DNA from 3 places in the Streptomyces sp. NBC_01171 genome. Region 1 is predicted to be linked to each of the others. Evidence: riboswitches for the same ligand, from Rfam matches in the RefSeq annotation. Region 1 holds a riboswitch; each other region holds the start of a gene.
What was found. Region 1 has a riboswitch for thiamine pyrophosphate ahead of thiO (glycine oxidase ThiO). Riboswitches for the same ligand answer to the same signal wherever they lie in the genome.
Positions count from the first base shown of each region.

Region 1 (6,284 bases):
GGGGATGTCGGGGGCGATGGTGGCCGGACTCGTCGTGGAGGGGCCGGAGTTCCGCGGCTCGACGTGAGCCGCTCTCAGTAGCGGTACTGCTCGTCGTAGCCGGTGTTCTGCTGCTGGGTCTGGCCCTGGTAGGGGTACTGCTGCTGTTCCGGCGGGAGTTCGCCGTTGTAGTTCTCGTCGGTGCGCTGCTGTGGCACCCACACCCCGCCCGCCGGGGTCTCGCCCTGGCCGCCGTAAGCGTCCTGACCGTAGGACTGCTGGGCGTAACCCTGCTGCGCGTACCCGGAGTTGTCGTAGCCGCCCTCGTAACCCTGGCCGTACGGGTCGCTGTAGCCGGGGTACGCCTGCTGGGCGCCGGTGTCGTAGCCGTTCTGGGCGTAACCCTGCTGGTCGTAGCCCGAGTAGTCGTAGGCGTACGCCTGGTCGGTCTGCTGGGGCTGGGGCTGGGCCTGGCTGCCGTCGCCGTAGACGCCGTAGCTGCCGGTGTCGTCGGGCATGGGCTGGGGCTCGTAGACCGAGGTGGTCTCGGCGGCGGTGGGGTCGGGGCGGGCCGGGGTGAACACGTCGTCGCGGTCGTAGGCGTCGTCGTGGTCGTAGCCGTCGGTTGCGTAGGCCGCGGTCTCCGGGCCGGGATGGTCCTGGCCGAAGTCGGCGGACTCGTCCGGGTCGGGGGTGCCGAGGACCGGGTCCTGGTGCTCGGCGCGGCCGCGGCGGCGCCGGGTGACGGGTCCCGCCTCCTCGTCGTCGGGGCGCTTGACGGCCCAGCCGGCCGCGAAGCCCTTGCGGAACGACAGCGTGACGTAGGTCTGCCCGACGGCGAACGCGATGGCGCCCAGCCCGATGACGACGACCGACGGCATCAGCACGCCGACCACCACACCGAGGAACCCGGTGAAGGCGAGCAGCCGCCAGCGCAGCCGCGCCTTGTACTGCAGCAGCACTTCGCCGAGCAACCACAGCGCGACGACGCCGAACGCGATGTAGAGGACCGTCCAGCCCATGTACGCCCCTCTCCCAGTGACCGTTACGCAGTGTGTCCCATCGCGGTGCGGCCGGTCTAGGCCCGCGGGGGGTGGTGCAGGCCCAGGTTCTCGTAGATTTCCAGCGTCGCCGTGGAGTTGTTCAGCGTGATGAAGTGCAGTCCGGGCACTCCCTCGGCGAGCAGCCGGGCGCAGAACTCCGTGGCGAAGTCGATCCCCAGGGAGCGTACCGCCGCCGGGTCGTCCTTCGCCGAGAGGATGCGCTCTTTCAGCTCGGGCGGGAACAGCGCGTTGCTCAGCTTCGGCAGCCGTTCCAGCATCTTCACGCTGGTGACCGGCAGGATCTCCGGAATGACGGGGGTTTCGCAACCCGCGGCGGCGACCCGGTCGCGCAGCCGGAGGTAGGACTCGGGCTGGAAGAACATCTGCGTGATGGCGTAGTCGGCGCCCGCACGGCACTTGTCGACGAAGTGGGAGACGTCGGTGTCCCAGTCGGCGGAGCGCGGATGCATCTCCGGGAAGGCGGCGACGCCCACGCAGAAGTCTCCCGACTCCTTGATGAGGCGCACCAGTTCGGCCGCGTACCGCAGCCCCTCGGGGTGCGCGACCCAGTCGCCCATCGGGTCGCCGGGCGGGTCGCCGCGCACGGCGAGCATGTTGCGGATGCCGGCGTCCGCGTACTGGCCGATGATGTTGCGGAGTTCGGCCACCGAGTGGTCGACGGCGGTGAGGTGGGCCACCGGGGTGAGCGTCGTGTCGACGACGATCTGCTGGGTCTCCTTCACCGTGGTGGCACGGGTGGAGCCGCCCGCGCCGTAGGTGACGGAGACGAAGTCGGGCGCGACGGCCTCGACCCTGCGCAGCGCGTTCCACAGGTTGCGCTCGCCCTGCGGGGTTTTCGGCGCGTAGAACTCGAAGGAGTACGCCGTCTTGCCGGTGGCGAGGATGTCCCGGACGGTCCGGGCGCGATCAGTCCTGGTGGATGCGGTTCCGAGGGCCATACCCGCAGGTTAGCCACGGGTGGGCGGTGACCCAACCGGACCCCGGCGATTTGGCCGAATTGCCGGGCCCTTGTCCATCCCTTGGGACGGCTTCCTTCCCTGGGACGGCGCCCGCTCAGATCTCGCGGAGCCGCTTGGCGAACTCCGCCGCCGCGGCACCGGGATCGTCCGCGCCGGTGAGCGCGCGGACCACGACCACCCGGCGGGCGCCCGCGTCGAGCACCTCGTCCAGGTTGGTCCGGTCGATGCCGCCGATGGCGAACCAGGGGCGCTCGGTGTTCAGGCTCGCGGTGTACCGGACCAGGTCGAGGCCGGGGGCGTGGCGGCCGGGCTTGGTGGGGGTGGGCCAGCAGGGGCCGGTGCAGAAGTAGTCCACGCCGTCCTGCACGGCGGCCGCCGCGGCCTCCGTCTCGGCGTGGGTGGAGCGGCCGATCAGGACCCGGTCGCCGAGGATCGCGCGGGCTGCGGGCACCGGGAGGTCACCCTGGCCGAGGTGGAGCACGTCGGCTCCGGCCGCGTGGGCCACGTCGGCCCGGTCGTTGACCGCGAGCAGCTTGCCGTGCCGGGCGCAGGCGTCGGCGAACACCTCCAGGTGGGCCAGCTCCTCGGCGGCCTCCATGCCCTTGTCGCGCAACTGGACGATGTCGACACCGCCGGCCAGGACCGCGTCCAGGAACTCGGCGAGGTCGCCCTGCTCCTTGCGGGCGTCCGTGCAGAGGTAGAGCCGGGCGTCGGCGAGGCGGGCGCGGGCGGTGTCGGGCATGCGGTGGGTCCCCCGGTGTTCGGTGTGCGGGTCGTGCTGCGTGCGGGCGCTGTCGTCAGAGTCCCGCAGGCGGGACTCTGACGACAGGGTCTGGGCGCGGTGGGTCAGACGGCCAGCGCCTGGGCCCGGCGCTTCACCTCCGTGCCGCGGTTCTCACTGAGGGCCTGCGCGGGGGTGCCGGGCAGGGAGGGGTCCGGGGTGAAGAGCCATTCGATCATCTCTTCGACCGTGAAACCGTTGTCCCGCAGGAGCGTCAGGGTGCCGGTGAGGCCCTTGACGACCTTGTCCTCGTCGATGAAGGCGGCGGGGACGTGCAGCGCGCGGTTCTCACCGCGGCGTACGGCGATGAGCTGGCCCTCCTTGACCAACTGCCGTACACGCGTCACCTCGACATCGAGCTTTTCGGCGATGTCGGGGAGGGTGAGCCAGGCGGGGACAAGAGCGTCGATCTTGGTGTCAATCTCGGTCACGACATCTAGCCTGCCATCCCCCACCGACAGCCGGTAGTCGGGCCACTGCGCGCACGTGCCCCCGCGCTACTCGACGACGGCCTGCTTCAGCGGGAGCGCGGGGTCGGTCAGGGCCTCGGCGTCCATCAGCCGGCCCGCCTCGATCAGCCGTCTGCCCTGGGCCAGGTCGCGGGGGCGGCCCACCGCCAGCAGGGCCACCAGGCGGCCCTCGCGCAGCCAGCACACGGTCCAGGCGGGGTCGGCCGGGTCGCCGCGCCACACCGTGCGGTCGGCGGCCGCGTGGTGGCCCGCGTACTGCACGAACCGCCCGAACTGCTCGGACCAGAAGTACGGCACCGGGTCGTAGGGCGCCGCCTCCTCGCCCAGGATGTCGGCGGCGACCGTACGGGGGCCCTGGAGGGCGTTGTCCCAGTGGTGGACGAGGAGCCGCTCGGCGTAGCGGGCCGAGGGGAAGGATGTGCAGTCGCCGACCGCGTACACGTCCTCGGCGGAGGTGCGCAGCCGGTCGTCGGCCAGCACGTCGCCGTGCGGGCCGAGGGCGATGCCGGAGCCGGCCAGCCAGCCGGTGGCGGGGTGGGCGCCGATGCCGACCACGACCGCGTCGGAGGGCAGCCGGACGCCGTCGTCCAGCACCACCGCGCCGGGCTCGACGGCCGCCACCCGGGCGCCGGTGCGCAGGGTGACGCCGCCGTCGGCGTACCAGGCGGTCATCGGGGCGGCGACCTCGGCGGGCAGTGCTCCGGCCAGCGGGCGGTCGGCGGCCTCGACGACGGTCACCGCGCAGCCCGCCTCCCGGGCGGCGGTGGCGAACTCGGCGCCGATCCAGCCCGCGCCGACGACCACCACGTCGTGCTGCGCGGCCAGCACCGGGCGCAGCCGCTCGGCGTCGTCCAGGGTGCGCAGCAGGTGCACGCCGGGCGCCTGGTCGGTGCCGGGCAGCCGGACGGGTTCGGCGCCGGTGGCGAGAACCAGCACGTCGTACGGGACGGGCCCGGCGGCGGTGTCCAGTTCGTGGTCGGCGGGGCGGACGCCGAACGCCTCGCAGCCGAGCCGGAGGTCGATGTCGAGCGAGGCGAAGTCCACGTCGAAGGCGGAACCGTCGGCGGTGCCCAGCAGGATGGCCTTGGACAGCGGGGGCCGGTCGTACGGCTGGTGCGGCTCGGCGCCGATCAGGGTGACAGGGCCGGTGAAGCCCTGTTCGCGCAGGGCGACGGCGGTCTGCACCCCGGCCATCCCCGCCCCGACGACGACCACGCGCCGTTCCTGTACCGAACCCTCCGAAGATCTCTGCTCGCTCACATCGCCACCCTAAGTCACCTGACCCACCGTCAGTCAGTGCGCGGCGGCACCGACCTCTTCCACCACGCTGGTGCCCGCCCCCGGCCCGGATTCCCACTCCCACTCCTCCTCCAGCCGGACCCGGCCGTCGGGCAGCTCGACCACGGTGGAGACGCAGTGCCCGGAGGCGGTGGTGCCGTCGTGCCGGAGCTGCACGTAGCGGAAGTCCAGCCGGTCCCCGGCGCGGGTGCCGACGAGGTGGCCGCGCGCGATGTCGCCGCCCGCATACTCGGCCCAGATCCGCCCGTCGCTCTCGTGGTAGGCGAACCGGGTCCCGGTGCCCACCTGGCCCGGTGCCTGGTCCGCCACGGGGGCGAGGGTGAGTCCGTCGAGCGAGCGTGGCATGGCGAGGGCTCCCTTACGGGTGAGCTGGGCGGGCGGCTAGGCTGGCCACCGTACAAGCACTCGCGGGAGCCCGGACGCACCGGGCTGAGAGGGAGGCTGGCGGCCTCCGACCGTACGAACCTGATCCGGGTCATGCCGGCGAAGGGAGGGGCGAGACGTCCATGCCGTCACGTACGTCCGAACAACCCGGTGCCCCGGACGTCCTCGTCGTCGGGGGCGGGATCATCGGCCTGGTCACCGCCTGGCGCGCGGCCGGGCGGGGGCTCACCGCCGCCGTCGTGGACCCCGAGCCCGGCGGCGGGGCCGCGCGGGTCGCGGCCGGGATGCTGGCCGCGGTCACCGAGCTGCACCACGGCGAGGAGGGTCTGCTCGCCCTCAACCTGGCCTCCGCGCGCCGCTATCCCGAGTTCGCCGCCGAGCTGACCGAGGCCACCGGCCACGATCTGGGCTACCGCCGCTCGGGCACGCTGGCCGTCGCCTTCGACACCGACGACCGCGCCCAGCTCCGCGAGGTGCACGACCTCCAGCTCCGCTGCGGGCTGGACTCCGAGTGGCTGTCCGGGCGGGAGTGCCGGCGGCTGGAGCCCATGCTGGCGCCCGGTGTGCGCGGCGGGCTGCGGGCCGACGGCGACCACCAGATCGACCCCCGGCGGCTGGCGGCCGCGCTGCTCGCCGCCTGCGAGCGGGCCGGGGTGGTCTTCCACCGCACCTGGGCCGCGCGGCTCGACGTGGCCGGGGGCCGGGCCACCGGGGTCACCACGGCGGACGGCACCGCGCTGGCCGCGGGGCAGGTGGTGCTGGCGGGCGGCAGCCTGAGCGGGCGCCTGGAGGGGGTGCCCGAGGCGCTCGTACCGCCGGTGCGCCCGGTGAAGGGGCAGGTACTGCGGCTGTCGGTACCGCCCCGGTACCGGCCGTTCCTGAGCCGTACCGTGCGGGCCGTGGTGCGCGGCGGACCGGTGTACCTGGTGCCGCGCGAGAACGGCGAGCTGGTGATCGGCGCGACCAGCGAGGAGCTGGGCTACGACACCACGGTGACCGCGGGCGGGGTGTACGAGCTGCTGCGCGACGCCCATGAGCTGGTACCCGGCATCACCGAGCTGCCGCTCACCGAGACCCTGGCCGGGCTGCGCCCCGGCTCCCCCGACAACGCCCCGCTGCTCGGCCCCTCGGGCCTCGACGGCCTGCTGCTGGCCACCGGGCACCACCGCAACGGCGTGCTGCTCACGCCCGTCACCGGGGACGTCATGGCCGACGTGCTGTGCGGCGCGGGCCTGCCCGAGGTGGCCCGCCCCTTCACCCCGCACCGCTTCGCCACCGACGCCCGCACCGCGACCCTGGAGCACTCCGCATGAATATCTCCGTCAACGGCGAGCGCCGCGAGGTGGCG
Region 1 covers NZ_CP108609.1:4,865,170-4,871,453, reverse strand. Annotated here, with positions in the region: gene OG448_RS22455 (phytoene desaturase family protein) at 1-67, shown strand, start outside; gene OG448_RS22450 (hypothetical protein) at 75-1,001, opposite strand; gene metF (methylenetetrahydrofolate reductase [NAD(P)H]) at 1,058-1,981, opposite strand; gene thiE (thiamine phosphate synthase) at 2,097-2,744, opposite strand; gene OG448_RS22435 (Rv2175c family DNA-binding protein) at 2,849-3,214, opposite strand; gene OG448_RS22430 (NAD(P)/FAD-dependent oxidoreductase) at 3,281-4,468, opposite strand; gene OG448_RS22425 (hypothetical protein) at 4,547-4,897, opposite strand; TPP riboswitch at 4,950-5,062, shown strand; gene thiO (glycine oxidase ThiO) at 5,059-6,249, shown strand; gene thiS (sulfur carrier protein ThiS) at 6,246-6,284, shown strand, end outside.

Region 2 (6,284 bases), 1.5 Mb from region 1:
TACCCCACCACAAGAGCCCTACTATCGGCTCGCCATGACAGCAGCAGGGAAGCACCAGGTGAGCCGCGCGGAAACCTCCCGGCGGGGCAGCCGGCCGGGACGGGCCGGCATCAGAGACGTGGCCGCCGCCGCCGGGGTCTCCATCACGACCGTCTCCGACGCCCTCAACGGCAAGGGGCGGCTCCCGGATGCCACCCGCCGCCATGTCCGCGAGGTCGCGGACCGACTGGGCTACCGGCCCTCGGCCGCCGCCCGCACCCTCCGTACCGGCAAGTCCGGCCTGATCGGCCTGACCGTGACGACGTACGGGGATGAACCTTTCACCTTCACGGAGTTCGCGTACTTCGCCGAGATGGCGCGGGCCGCCACCTCCGCCGCGCTCGCCCGCGGGTACGCCCTCGTCATCCTGCCCGCGACCTCCCGGCACGACGTGTGGTCCAACGTCGCGCTGGACGGCACGGTCGTCATCGACCCCTCCGACCAGGACCCGGTCGTCAGCGAACTGGTCCGGCAGGGTTTACCGGTCGTCTCCGACGGCCGCCCGGCCGGCTCCCTCCCGGTCACCGCCTGGGTCGACAACGACCACGAGGCCGCCGTCCTCGGCATCCTCGACCACCTCGCCGCCGCCGGAGCCCGCCGCATCGGCCTGCTCACCGGCACCACGACGGACACGTACACACACCTGTCCACCACCGCCTACCTGCGCTGGTGCGAGCGGGTCGGCCAGGACCCGGTCTACGAGGCGTACCCCGCGCACGACCCGTGCGCGGGCGCCGTCGCCGCCGACCGGCTGCTCGCCCGCCCCGACCGCCCGGACGCCGTCTACGGCCTCTTCGACCCCAACGGCACGGACCTGCTCGCAGCCGCCCGGCGCTACGGCCTGCGCGTCCCGGAAGACCTGCTGCTGGTCTGCTGCAGCGAGTCCACCGTGTACGCGACCACCGAGCCGCCCATCACCACGCTCTCGCTGAAGCCGCGCCGCATCGGCACGGCGGTCGTGCAGCTCCTCATCGACGCCATCGAGGGGGTCGAGTCGGACCAGCCGGTCGAGCAGGTGATACCGACGGAACTGATCGTGCGCACCTCCTCCCAGCGCCGCCCGCCGCGCACCACGGTCAGCCCGCCGCGGGCGCCGGAGCGGGACTGACGGAAACCGGCCCGAGGGGGGTCGGAGGGGTCCGCGAGGCGTGGCGGGGGTCTGCCGCGCCTCGTCGAACCGGGGCGGACGACCGCCCGGCGGGCCCCCGATCCCGAGCGGGCAACCGGCCGGACTCCTGCCCAATCGGGACGAAAGCCCCCGTGATCAGGGACCTCACCGTGATTCACCACCCCTGGGTCATCACATGGCGCGACGCGCATTCCTATGATGGGCGCACGACACCGCGGGCCGCTGCGACCAGGCAGTCCGAAGCGGTGCAGCTTCGGCGCGATGGTGGAGGGGTCTGATGACTCAGGGGGCCGGTCTGGGACCCGAGACGGAGCGTACGGCGACGTTGCGCGACTTCCGGGTGCCCGCGTACGTCCATGAGACCGGTCCGTACGCCGACGTGCACCCCGGTGACGTCGTCCCTCCGCACGAGGAGGAGCACCCCGACGGGTACACCCCGACCGAGCGCGACCTGCCGGTCATCCAGCGCGGCGACACCCTTCCGCCGCCCGTCGAGCCCGCTCCCGCCCCGGCGCCGCAGCCCGAAGCAGGTCCTGGCCCGCTGTTCGTCGTGGGCGACGTCCACGGCTACATCGAGGAGCTGCTGAGCGCGCTGCGGGAGAAGGGCCTGGTCGACGAGGACGGCCAGTGGTGCGCGGGCACCGCCCGGCTGTGGTTCCTCGGCGACTTCACCGACCGGGGCCCGGACGGCATCGGCGTCATCGATCTCGTGATGCGGCTGTCCGCCGAGGCCGCGGCGGCCGGCGGCTACTGCAAGGCGCTCATGGGCAACCACGAGCTGCTGCTGCTGGGCGCCAAGCGGTTCGGCGACACCCCGGTCAACTCCGGCGCGGGCACCGCCACCTTCCAGGCGGCCTGGCTGCTCAACGGCGGCCAGAAGACCGACATGGACCGTCTCCAGGACCACCACCTGCAGTGGATGGCCCGGCTCGACGCGGTCGAGGAGGTCGACGGCCATCTGCTGCTCCACTCCGACACCACCGCCTACCTCGACTACGGTGACTCGATCGAGGCGGTCAACGACACCGTCCGCGAGGCGCTGACCCGCAACGACGCGGACGAGGTCTGGGACCTGTTCCGCAAGTTCACCAAGCGCTTCTCCTTTCGCGACGAGGGCGGCGCCGACGCCGTGCGGTCCCTCCTGGATACGTACGGCGGCTCCCGGGTCGTTCACGGCCACAGCCCGATCCCCTACCTGCTCGGCCAGGTCGGTTCCGAGGAGGGCGAGGAGCGGGGCGAGCCCCACGTCGAGGGTCCGCACGTCTACGCCGACGGCCTCGCCATCGCCATGGACGGCGGCGTGACCATGGCCGGAAAGCTGCTGGTCCAGCAACTCCCGCTGGGCGCCTGACCCTTCACCGCGCCGCCCGGCACCGGACCGGGACGGCGCGGAACCGGCATCGGGCATCGCCGCAATTTCCGGCAACCCCCTGTCTCCGTGCGGTATGACAGCTCTACCATCGGCTTATCCGTAGCAGGCTCCCCTCCGTTTCTGCCCGACGGCTCGTCCCCATGCGAGCCCCAAGCCCTACGGAGCATCGGGGGATGCACATGAACAGCGTTCCGCAGCACCTGCTGAGCGAGGACCGCCGGGAATTCGAGCGGCTCCTCGATGAGGCGCTGCGCTCCGCACCCGAACACCCGGAGCTGTCCGCCGTCGGACAGCGGCTCAACCCCGAGCAGTTGCGCACGATGGCGCTCAGCGCCACGGCTCTCATCACGGCGGCCGCCGCCGCCGAGTACCAGCACTACGTCAAGGCCCGCGAGGAACTGCGCCATCCGGCACCGGCCGCCGAGACGGCCGTCACCGAAACCGCCCCGGCGGAGGCGGAGTCGGGCGCCCTCGGGCTCGCCGCCGCCCTAGGTGAGACGGCCGAGGCCGCCGGTGCGGGCGCCAGCGCGATGGTCGCCGTCCTCGCCCCCGTGCTCGCGGGGACGGCCGCCGTGATCTTCCTGCTGGTCGGCTACATCCTGCGGATGGTCGCCCCCGGCCAGCAGTTCGGCCGGACCATGGTCACCGTCGGCTGGGTCTTCGGCGCCGTGACGGCGGCGGCGATCCTGGCCGCCGGGGTGGCGCTGCTGCTCACCGCGCTGCGCAACAGCTCCTCCGCCGAGGCCGCCGCCCAGGCGGAGGCCCGCGAGGCGGTGGCGAGGGCACAGGAGGAGTGGCGGGACGCCCTGCTGGAACGCGGCATCCTGCCCTTCCTCCGGGACGCCCTCGCCCAGCCCGGCGCCCCCGCCGCCCAGCCCCTGCCGGCCCCCGGCCCGAGCCGGATGCCGCGCCTGGGCTACGGCCGCCCCGGCTTCACCAGCCCCGACGACGGCACGGCCACCGACCGGCCCCGCTTCAGCAGCCCGGACTACTCGAGCCCGGACTTCGGCGGCCCGGAACACCAGCCGGACTAGCAGCCCGGCCGGTGCCCGGTCCGGCTAGGGGGCGTCTCGTTGACCATGACTGATCAACGAGGCACCCTCTAGGACCGGTCGTCCGCGATCGGCAGGTAGACCCGGTTGCCCTTGGCCGCGAACTCCAGGGACTTCCTCGCCATGCCCTCCTCGATCTCGGCCCGGTTGCCGCCGTGTTCGCGCCGGATGTCCTGCGAGATCTTCATGCTGCAGAACTTCGGCCCGCACATGGAGCAGAAGTGGGCCGTCTTGGCGGGTTCCGCCGGCAGCGTCTCGTCGTGGAACTCCCGTGCCGTGTCCGGGTCCAGGGCGAGGTTGAACTGGTCCTCCCACCGGAACTCGAAGCGGGCGTCCGAGAGCGCGTCGTCCCACTCCTGGGCGCCGGGGTGCCCCTTGGCGAGGTCGGCCGCATGGGCGGCGATCTTGTAGGTGATGACGCCGGTCTTGACGTCGTCCCGGTTCGGCAGGCCCAGGTGCTCCTTGGGCGTGACGTAGCAGAGCATCGCCGTGCCCCACCAGGCGATCATCGCGGCGCCGATACCGGAGGTGATGTGGTCGTAGGCCGGTGCGACGTCGGTGGTCAGCGGGCCGAGCGTGTAGAACGGAGCTTCATCGCAGATCTCCTGCTGAAGGTCGATGTTCTCTTTGATCTTGTGCATCGGGACGTGACCGGGGCCCTCGATCATCGTCTGTACATCGAAACACCTGGCGATCCGGTTGAGTTCTCCGAGCGTGCGCAACTCCGCGAACTGCGCCTCGTCGTTGGCGTCCGCGATCGACCCGGGCCGCAGACCGTCACCGAGCGAGTAGGTGACGTCGTAGGCGGCGAGGATCTCGCAGAGCTCCTCGAAGTTCTCGTACAGGAACGACTCCTTGTGGTGCGCCAGGCACCAGGCGGCCATGATCGAGCCACCGCGCGAGACGATGCCGGTCTTCCGGTTCGCCGTGAGCGGGACGTACGGCAGCCGCACACCGGCGTGCACCGTCATGTAGTCCACGCCCTGTTCGGCCTGCTCGATCACCGTGTCCTTGTAGATCTCCCAGGTCAGCTCCTCGGCCCGGCCGTCGACCTTCTCCAGCGCCTGGTAGAGCGGCACGGTGCCGATGGGCACGGGGGAGTTGCGCAGCACCCATTCGCGGGTGGTGTGGATGTTGCGGCCGGTGGAGAGGTCCATGACCGTGTCCGCGCCCCAGCGGGTCGCCCACGTCATCTTCTCCACCTCCTCCTCGATCGAGGAAGTGACCGCCGAATTGCCGATGTTGGCGTTGACCTTCACCAGGAACCGCTTGCCGATGATCATCGGCTCGATCTCCGGGTGGTTCACATTGGCGGGCAGCACGGCGCGGCCCGCCGCGATCTCGTCGCGGACCACCTCGGGAGCGACGTTCTCCCGGAGCGCCACGAACTCCATCTCGGGCGTGATCTCCCCCTGGCGGGCGTACGCGAGCTGCGTGACCGCCCGGCCCGCGCGCCCCCGCCGGGGCTGGCGGGGCCGTCCCGGAAAGACGGCGTCCAGGTTGCGCAGCCCGCCACGCGGCGAGGTGTGCTTGATCCCGTCGTCCTCGGGGCGGGCCGGACGGCCCGCGTACTCCTCGGTGTCGCCACGGGCGACGATCCAGTTCTCCCGCAACGGGGCGAGCCCCCGGCGGACATCGGTGTCGGTTTCCGGATCGGTGTACGGGCCGGAGGTGTCGTACAGCGTGACCGACCGCCCGTTGGTGAGGTGCACCTGACGGACCGGCACGCGCAGGTCGGGGCGCGAACCCGCGACATACGCCTTGTGCCAGCCGATGGACTTCCCGGCCTCCTCGCCCGACGAGCTGTTCGTCGCGTTCTGTGTGGAGGCAGGCGTGCGTGCGTCCTTGTTGGTCATGAGACCTACTCCCTACGCCGGCATTACCCGGTAACAGGTTCGGCGGTCGACGCAGCGATTCCCGTCCGCAGATGTTCCCGTTGAACCACGTTCCACGTGAAACATCGCAACGACGGAGGTCAGCGCCCTCTCAGCCCGGTGCTCCGAGCTCCCGCGTGTGCAAAGGTGCCTCCACGCTAGCGCCCCATGTGACGGGATGAACAGTGGGCCTCCCCGGTTCTTGCAATGATCGGGCCGTGACCACGACGCAGCAGCCTCCCTATCCTCCTCCCGGCCCGGCCCACCGGCCCGGCTCCGGACCAGGTCCCGGCGACGGGAGTGGACGTGGGCACGGCGGGCACGGGCATGGCGGGCACGGCTCGGGAGGCGGGCACGGCCACTCCCACAGTCACGGCCCGGCCGCGCCGGTCTCCCAGCATCTGCGCAAGGTCATCGCGGCCATCCTGATCCCGTTCAGCGCGGCCGTCGTCGTGGGTCTGGTGGTGCTGTGGCCCGGAGGCGCGCCCCCGCACCAGCGCACCGGCGTGGGCTTCGACCGCCAGACGCAACAGGCCACCGTCACCCAGGTCACCTCGGTGAGCTGCCAGGTGGGCGGCGCGGGCGGGCGGGCCCCCGTCAGCGATCCCTCCGCCACGGGCACCGGTCCGGCCACCCAGGAGGACAAGAAGGGCCCCTGCAGGAAGGCGACGGTCCGGGTCGACACCGGCAAGGACCGGGGCCGTACCTTCACCGAGCTGGTGCAGCCGGACCAGACCCGGCAGTTGCACCAGGGCGACAAGGTCGTGGTCGCCTACGAGCCCAAGGCGCCGAAGGAGCTCCAGTACGCGGTCACCGAT
Region 2 covers NZ_CP108609.1:3,394,941-3,401,224, reverse strand. Annotated here, with positions in the region: gene OG448_RS15710 (LacI family DNA-binding transcriptional regulator) at 35-1,147, shown strand; gene OG448_RS15705 (metallophosphoesterase) at 1,446-2,519, shown strand; gene OG448_RS15700 (hypothetical protein) at 2,714-3,574, shown strand; gene thiC (phosphomethylpyrimidine synthase ThiC) at 3,643-5,448, opposite strand; TPP riboswitch at 5,441-5,613, opposite strand; gene OG448_RS15690 (YibE/F family protein) at 5,685-6,284, shown strand, end outside.
Region 2: another riboswitch for thiamine pyrophosphate. It lies ahead of thiC (phosphomethylpyrimidine synthase ThiC); the one in region 1 lies ahead of thiO (glycine oxidase ThiO).

Region 3 (6,284 bases), 3.0 Mb from region 1:
GGAACATCAGGCCGACCCCGCGCCGGTGCGCGGGCACACCAGCCTGGTCGCGGCCGTCGAGCAACACCCGTCCGCCGTCCAGGGGTTGGAGTCCGGCCACGCTCCGCAGCAGGGTCGACTTGCCGCTGCCGCTGGGCCCGAGCACGCACACCACCTCATGCTCGGCGACACCCAGGTCCACCGTGTCGAGCACCGGCCGCCCGCCGAGACGGACGGTCGCCTCCTCGAGGCTCAGCAGCATCAGAACTCCCCCGTCCGGTCGGTGCGCAGCCGCTCCAGTACGAGCAGCGCGGCCGCGCAGACCACCATGAGAATCGTGGAAAGGGCCATCGCCTGGCCGTAGTTCAGCTCCCCCGGCCGGCTCAGCAGCCGGGCCACCGCGACCGGCAGCGTGGGGTTGTCGGGCCGGGCGATGAACACGGTCGCCCCGAACTCACCGAGCGACACCGCGAACGCGAACCCCGCCGCGATCAGCAACGCCCGCCGCACCAGCGGAAGATCGACCTCCCGCCACACCCGCCAGGGCGAGGCACCGAGCACGGCCGCCGCCTCCCGGAGCCGGGTGTCCACCGCCCGCAGCACCGGCAGCATGGTCCGTACGACGAAAGGCGCGCCGACCAGCGCCTGGGCGAGCGGGACCAGGAACCAGGACTGGCGCAGGTCCAGCGGCGGCTCGTCCAGCGCGATCAGGAAGCCGAAGCCGACCGTCACGGCGGAGACGCCGAGCGGCAGCATCAGCAGCGCGTCGAACCCGCGCATCAGCCGGCCCGCGTCCCGGCGGGCCAGCGCGGCGGCGGCCAGGGCGCCGACCACCAGGGCGATACCGGTGGCGGCGACCGCGTACTCCAGCGAGGTCCACACCGCGTGCAGCGGCGCCACCAGGAACGTACCGCCGTCGGCGTCGGACAGCGCCCGGTAGTAGGCGAAGCCCGGCGCGTCCAGCGAGCGGCGCACCAGCACGCCGAGCGGCAGCACCAGCAGCACCGCGACGGTGGCCAGCACCCCGCCGAGCAGCGCCCACTGGCCGGCGCCGCGCGGACGGCGGGCGGTGACGGAGGCGTCGACCAGGCGCAGCGCGGTCTCCCGGCGCCGTACCGTCCAGGCGTGCACGGCGAGGATCGCGCCGACCGCGGCGAACTGCACCAGGGTGAGGACGGCGGCCGTGGTCAGGTCGAAGACCTCGGAGGTCTGGCGGTAGATCTCCACCTCCAGGGTGGAGAAGGTGGGGCCGCCGAGGATCTGGACCACGCCGAAGGAGGTGAAGGTGAACAGGAAGACCATCAGCGCGGCGGCGGCCACGGCGGGGGCCAGCGCGGGGAGGGTCACCTGGCGCCAGGCGCGCAGCGGGGAGGCGCCGAGCATCCGGGCGGCCTCCTCCTGCCGGGGGTCGAGCTGTCCCCAGAGCCCGCCGACGGTGCGGACGACGACGGCGTAGTTGAAGAAGACGTGCGCCAGCAGGATCGCCCACACCGTGGTGTCCAGGCGGACGCCCCAGAGCTCGTCCAGCAGTCCGCCGTGGCCGACCAGGGCGAGGAACGCGGTGCCGACGACCACCGTGGGCAGCACGAACGGCACGGTGACCACGGCCCGCAGCACCTGTTTGCCGGGGAACTCCAGCCGGGCGAAGACCCAGGCGGCGGGCAGCGCGATCAGCAGGGTGAGCGCGGTGGAGGCGAGCGCCTGCCAGGTGGTGAACCACAGCACGTGCCGGATGTCGGAGCGGCCCAGCACCTCGGCGAACCGCCCGAGGTGCCAGGTGCCGTCGGCCTTGAGCCCGCGCGCGGTGATCGCGGCGACGGGCCAGGCGAAGAACAGCGCGAAGAACGCGACGGGCAGGGCCATGAGCCCCAGCCGCGCCGCGCTCCCGCGGCTTCGCCGTCCGGCCGCTTCGGCTACTTCAGTACGAGCGACGTCCACGAGCTGACCCACTGGTCGCGGTTGGCGGCGATCTTCTCGGGCGCCATGGTCTGCGGGTCCTTGACGGCGGGACCGTACTTCGTGAACTCGGCGGGGACCTTCGCGTCCTTGATCACCGGGTACACGAACATGTTCAGCGGCATGTCCTGCTGGAACTGCTTCGACAGCAGGAAGTCGAGGAACGCCTTGCCGCCCGCGGGGTTCTTGGCGTGGTTCAGCAGGCCGGCGAACTCGACCTGGCGGAAGCAGGTGCCGTCCGCCACGCCGGTCGGGGCGGTCGACGGCTTCTTCTTGGCATAGATCACCTCGGCAGGCGGCGAGGAGGCGTACGACACGACGAGCGGCCGGTCACCGCCCGCCTTCTTGCCCTCCGACGAGCCGGAGAACTCCTGGTAGTACGCCTGCTCCCAGCCGTCGACAACCTTGACGCCGTTGGCCTTCAGCTTCTTCCAGTACCCCTCCCAGCCCTTGTCGCCGTAACTCGCGGCGCTGCCGAGCAGGAAGCCGAGGCCGGGCGAGGAGGTGGCCGCGTTCTCGGTGACCAGGAGGTTCTTGTACTTCGGGTCCGCGAGGTCGGCGAAGGTGCGCGGCGGCTTCAGCTTGTGCTCGGTGAAGTACGCCTTGTCGTAGTTGACGCAGATGTCGCCGTGGTCGACCGGGGTGACGCGGTGCCTGTCCCCGTCGAGCTGGAAGGCGGGGTCGACCTGGCCGAGGCCCTTGGCGGCGTACGGCTGGAAGAGGCCGTTGTCGAGGGCGCGGGAGAGCAGGGTGTTGTCGACGCCGAAGAAGACGTCGCCCTGGGGGTTGTCCTTGGTGAGGACCGCCTTGTTGACGGCCTGCCCGGCGTCGCCGTCCTTGAGGACGCGCACCTTGTAGCCGGACTGCTTCTCGAAGTCCGCGATCACGCTCTTGGACGCGGCCCACGAGTCGTGGCTGACGAGGGTCACGGTCTTGGTGTCCGCGCTCCCCTTGGTGTCGGTGGACCCGCACGCGGAGAGCGTGAGCAGGCCGAGGCCGACCGCCGCGGCCACGAAGGTCTTGGTGTGCACTGGTGGTCCTCCTGGGTGGGCCAGGAAGAGACGCGGCCCTGCCCGGACTCCGCGTGGGAGGCCGGGCAGGGCGCAACAGCTTGAGTGATGACCGAACTTCCTACCCAGAATGACCTGGGCGAGGTTCAGAGGGTCTGCGGCCTGGTTGCCGCACTCTCAGCGCTGTGGCGCTCCCCTGTCGGAATATGCAGATGTATGACTGGTATGACGTTGTACTGACCGGCCCAGGTTACCGCTCGGTGGCCGCGAGCTGGCCACACGCCCCGTCGATCTCCTGACCGCGGGTGTCCCGGACGGTCACCGGCACGCCGTGCGCGGCGATGGCCTGCACGAACGCCTTCTCGTCCTCGGGACGGGAGGCGGTCCACTTGGAGCCGGGGGTGGGGTTGAGCGGGATCAGGTTGACGTGCACGGGCCTGCCCTTGAGCATCCGGCCGAGCCGGTCACCGCGCCACGCCTGGTCGTTGATGTCCCGGATCAGGGCATACTCGATGGACAGCCGGCGGCCCGACTTCTCCGCGTACTCGAACCCGGCGTCCAGCACCTCACGCACCTTCCACCGCGTGTTCACGGGGACGAGGGTGTCGCGCAGCTCGTCGTCGGGGGCGTGCAGGGAGATCGCCAGCCGGCACTTGAAGCCCTCGTCGGCGAAGCGGTGGATGGCGGGGACGAGGCCGACCGTCGACACGGTGATGCCGCGCTGGGACAGGCCGAGGCCGTCGGGGGCGGGGTCGGTGAGCGCCCTGATGGCCCCCACCACTCGCTTGTAGTTGGCGAGCGGCTCGCCCATGCCCATGAACACGATGTTGGAGAGCCGGGCGGGGCCGCCGGGTACTTCCCCGTCCCTGAGCGCGCGCATGCCGTCCACGATCTGGTGCACGATCTCGGCGGTGGACAGGTTCCGGTCCAGGCCCGCCTGCCCGGTCGCGCAGAACGGGCAGTTCATCCCGCACCCGGCCTGGCTGCTGATGCACATGGTGACCCGGTCCGGGTACCGCATCAGCACCGACTCCACGAGCGTGCCGTCGAACAGCCGCCACAGCGTCTTACGGGTGGTGCCCTGGTCCGTGGCCAGATGCCGGACCACCGACATCAGCTCCGGGAACAGCGCCTCCCGCAGCCTCTCCCGCGAGCCGGCCGGGATGTCCGTCCACTGCTCGGGGTCGTGCGCGTACCGCGCGAAGTAGTGCTGCGAAAGCTGCTTGGCACGAAACGGCTTCTCCCCCGCCTCCGCGACAGCGTCCTTCCGCTCCGCGGGCGAAAGGTCGGCGAGATGCCGCGGCGGCTTCTTGGCTCCGCGGGGGGCGACGAAAGTGAGTTCTCCGGGCTTGGGCATGGTGGTACCAGTGTCTCAGATCGACTTGGGTGGCCCGGGCCACCGCCCACCACGGCCCCCGCAGGGCCCCCAACGGAAATAGGCCCCGCCCTGCCATCGCAGAACGGGGCCTATCCGAGACCGGAGTGCTCAGGACCCCACGAACGCCACCAGCAGCAGCCACACCACCGGGGCCGTCGGCAGCAGGGAGTCCAGGCGGTCCATGATTCCTCCGTGGCCGGGGAGGAGGGTGCCCATGTCCTTGATGCCGAGGTCGCGCTTGATCATGGACTCGCCGAGGTCGCCCAGCGTGGCGCTGCACGCGACCGCGAGGCCGAGGACCAGGCCCTGCCACCAGGCGCCGTCGTCGATGAGGAACTGCATGCACAGCGCGCCGGCGACCATGGCGAAGGCGACCGCGCCCAGCAGGCCCTCGCGGGTCTTGCCGGGGCTGATGCGCGGAGCGAGCTTGTGCTTGCCGAAGCGCCAGCCGACCGCGTACGCGCCGGTGTCGCTGACCACGGTGAGGACCAGGAACGTCAGCACCCGCCAGGCCCCGTCCTCGGCGGTGAGCATCATCGCCACGAAGGTCGCCAGGAACGGCACGTAGAACGCGGCGAAGACGCCGGCCGTGACGTCCTTGAGGTAGCCCTCCGGCGGCTGGGTCATCCGCCAGACCAGGACGGCCAGCGCGGTGAGCGCCATGGCGACCCAGGCACCCTCGGCGCCGCGCGCGTACCCGGCGACCACCATGGCCGCACCGCCCACCGCGAGCGGCACCAGGGGTGCCCTGATCCCCTTGCGCTCCTGGAGCCTGCTGGTCAGCTCCCACAGACCGACGACCACCGCGACGGCGACCACACCGACGAAGACGGCCTTGACGACGAAGAGCGAGGCGATGATCACCACGCCGAGCCCCACGCCGACGCCTATGGCCGCGCTCAGGTCGCGGCCCGCGGTCTTCTTCGGCACGGGCACCGGCTGAGGGGCGTCAGGCATCGGGTCGTCGTCCTGGTCTCCGCCATACGCGGGTACGTCGGGCACGCTGGGCATGGGGCGAGTCTGCTGCGCCTCGGGCGCATCGTAAGCGGGACCCGCCGTGACAGCCCCCTGGACAGGCCCACCCGCGGTGGGCCCCCAGTACCCGGCCTGCCCCGCCTGCGGCGGCGCCCCCCAGGAAGAGTCGCTCATCAGACTTCGAGCAGCTCCGCTTCCTTGTGCTTGAGGAGCTCGTCCACCTGCGCCACGTACTTGGCGGTCAGGTCGTCGAGCTCCTTCTCGGCGCGGCGGCCCTCGTCCTCGCCGACCTCGCCGTCCTTGATCAGCTTGTCGATGGCGTCCTTGGCCTTGCGGCGCACGGAACGGATCGAGACCTTGGCGTCCTCGGCCTTGTGCTTGGCGACCTTGATGTAGTCGCGGCGGCGCTCCTCGGTCAGCTCGGGGAACACCACACGGATGATGTTGCCGTCGTTGCTGGGGTTGACGCCCAGGTCGGAGTCACGGATCGCCTGCTCGATGTTGCGCAGCGCGCTCTTGTCGAACGGGGTCACCACGGCCATGCGCGGCTCCGGCACGGAGAACGAGGCGAGCTGGTTGATCGGCGTCGGGGCACCGTAGTAGTCCGCCACGATCTTGTTGAACATCGCGGGGTGCGCACGGCCGGTGCGGATCGCGGCGAAGTCCTCCTTGGCGACCACGACGGCCTTCTCCATCTTCTCCTCGGCTTCGAGGAGGGTCTCTTCGATCACCACTTGCTCCTGCGTGTCTTGAGTAAGGCCCGGCCGCGGTGCCCGATCGGGCGGCGAGCCGGCTGCGTCGCGTCTGCTTCCTGCACGGTTCCCGACCGGCAGGACATTGTCCATCCCCCGGCCGGGGCGCGTCCCGTCCTTGCCCCGGACGGGTCGCGCCGGTGGGGCGGGGTCGCCGGTCAGTCCCGGCTGCCCTCGTCACCCACGAGCGTGCCGATCTTCTCACCCTTGACGGCCCGCGCGATATTGCCCTCG
Region 3 covers NZ_CP108609.1:1,850,017-1,856,300, forward strand. Annotated here, with positions in the region: gene OG448_RS08380 (ABC transporter ATP-binding protein) at 1-241, opposite strand, end outside; gene OG448_RS08385 (ABC transporter permease) at 241-1,842, opposite strand; gene OG448_RS08390 (thiamine ABC transporter substrate binding subunit) at 1,893-2,966, opposite strand; TPP riboswitch at 3,046-3,153, opposite strand; gene rlmN (23S rRNA (adenine(2503)-C(2))-methyltransferase RlmN) at 3,196-4,302, opposite strand; gene OG448_RS08400 (phosphatidate cytidylyltransferase) at 4,432-5,472, opposite strand; gene frr (ribosome recycling factor) at 5,472-6,029, opposite strand; gene pyrH (UMP kinase) at 6,209-6,284, opposite strand, start outside.
Region 3: another riboswitch for thiamine pyrophosphate. It lies ahead of OG448_RS08390 (thiamine ABC transporter substrate binding subunit); the one in region 1 lies ahead of thiO (glycine oxidase ThiO).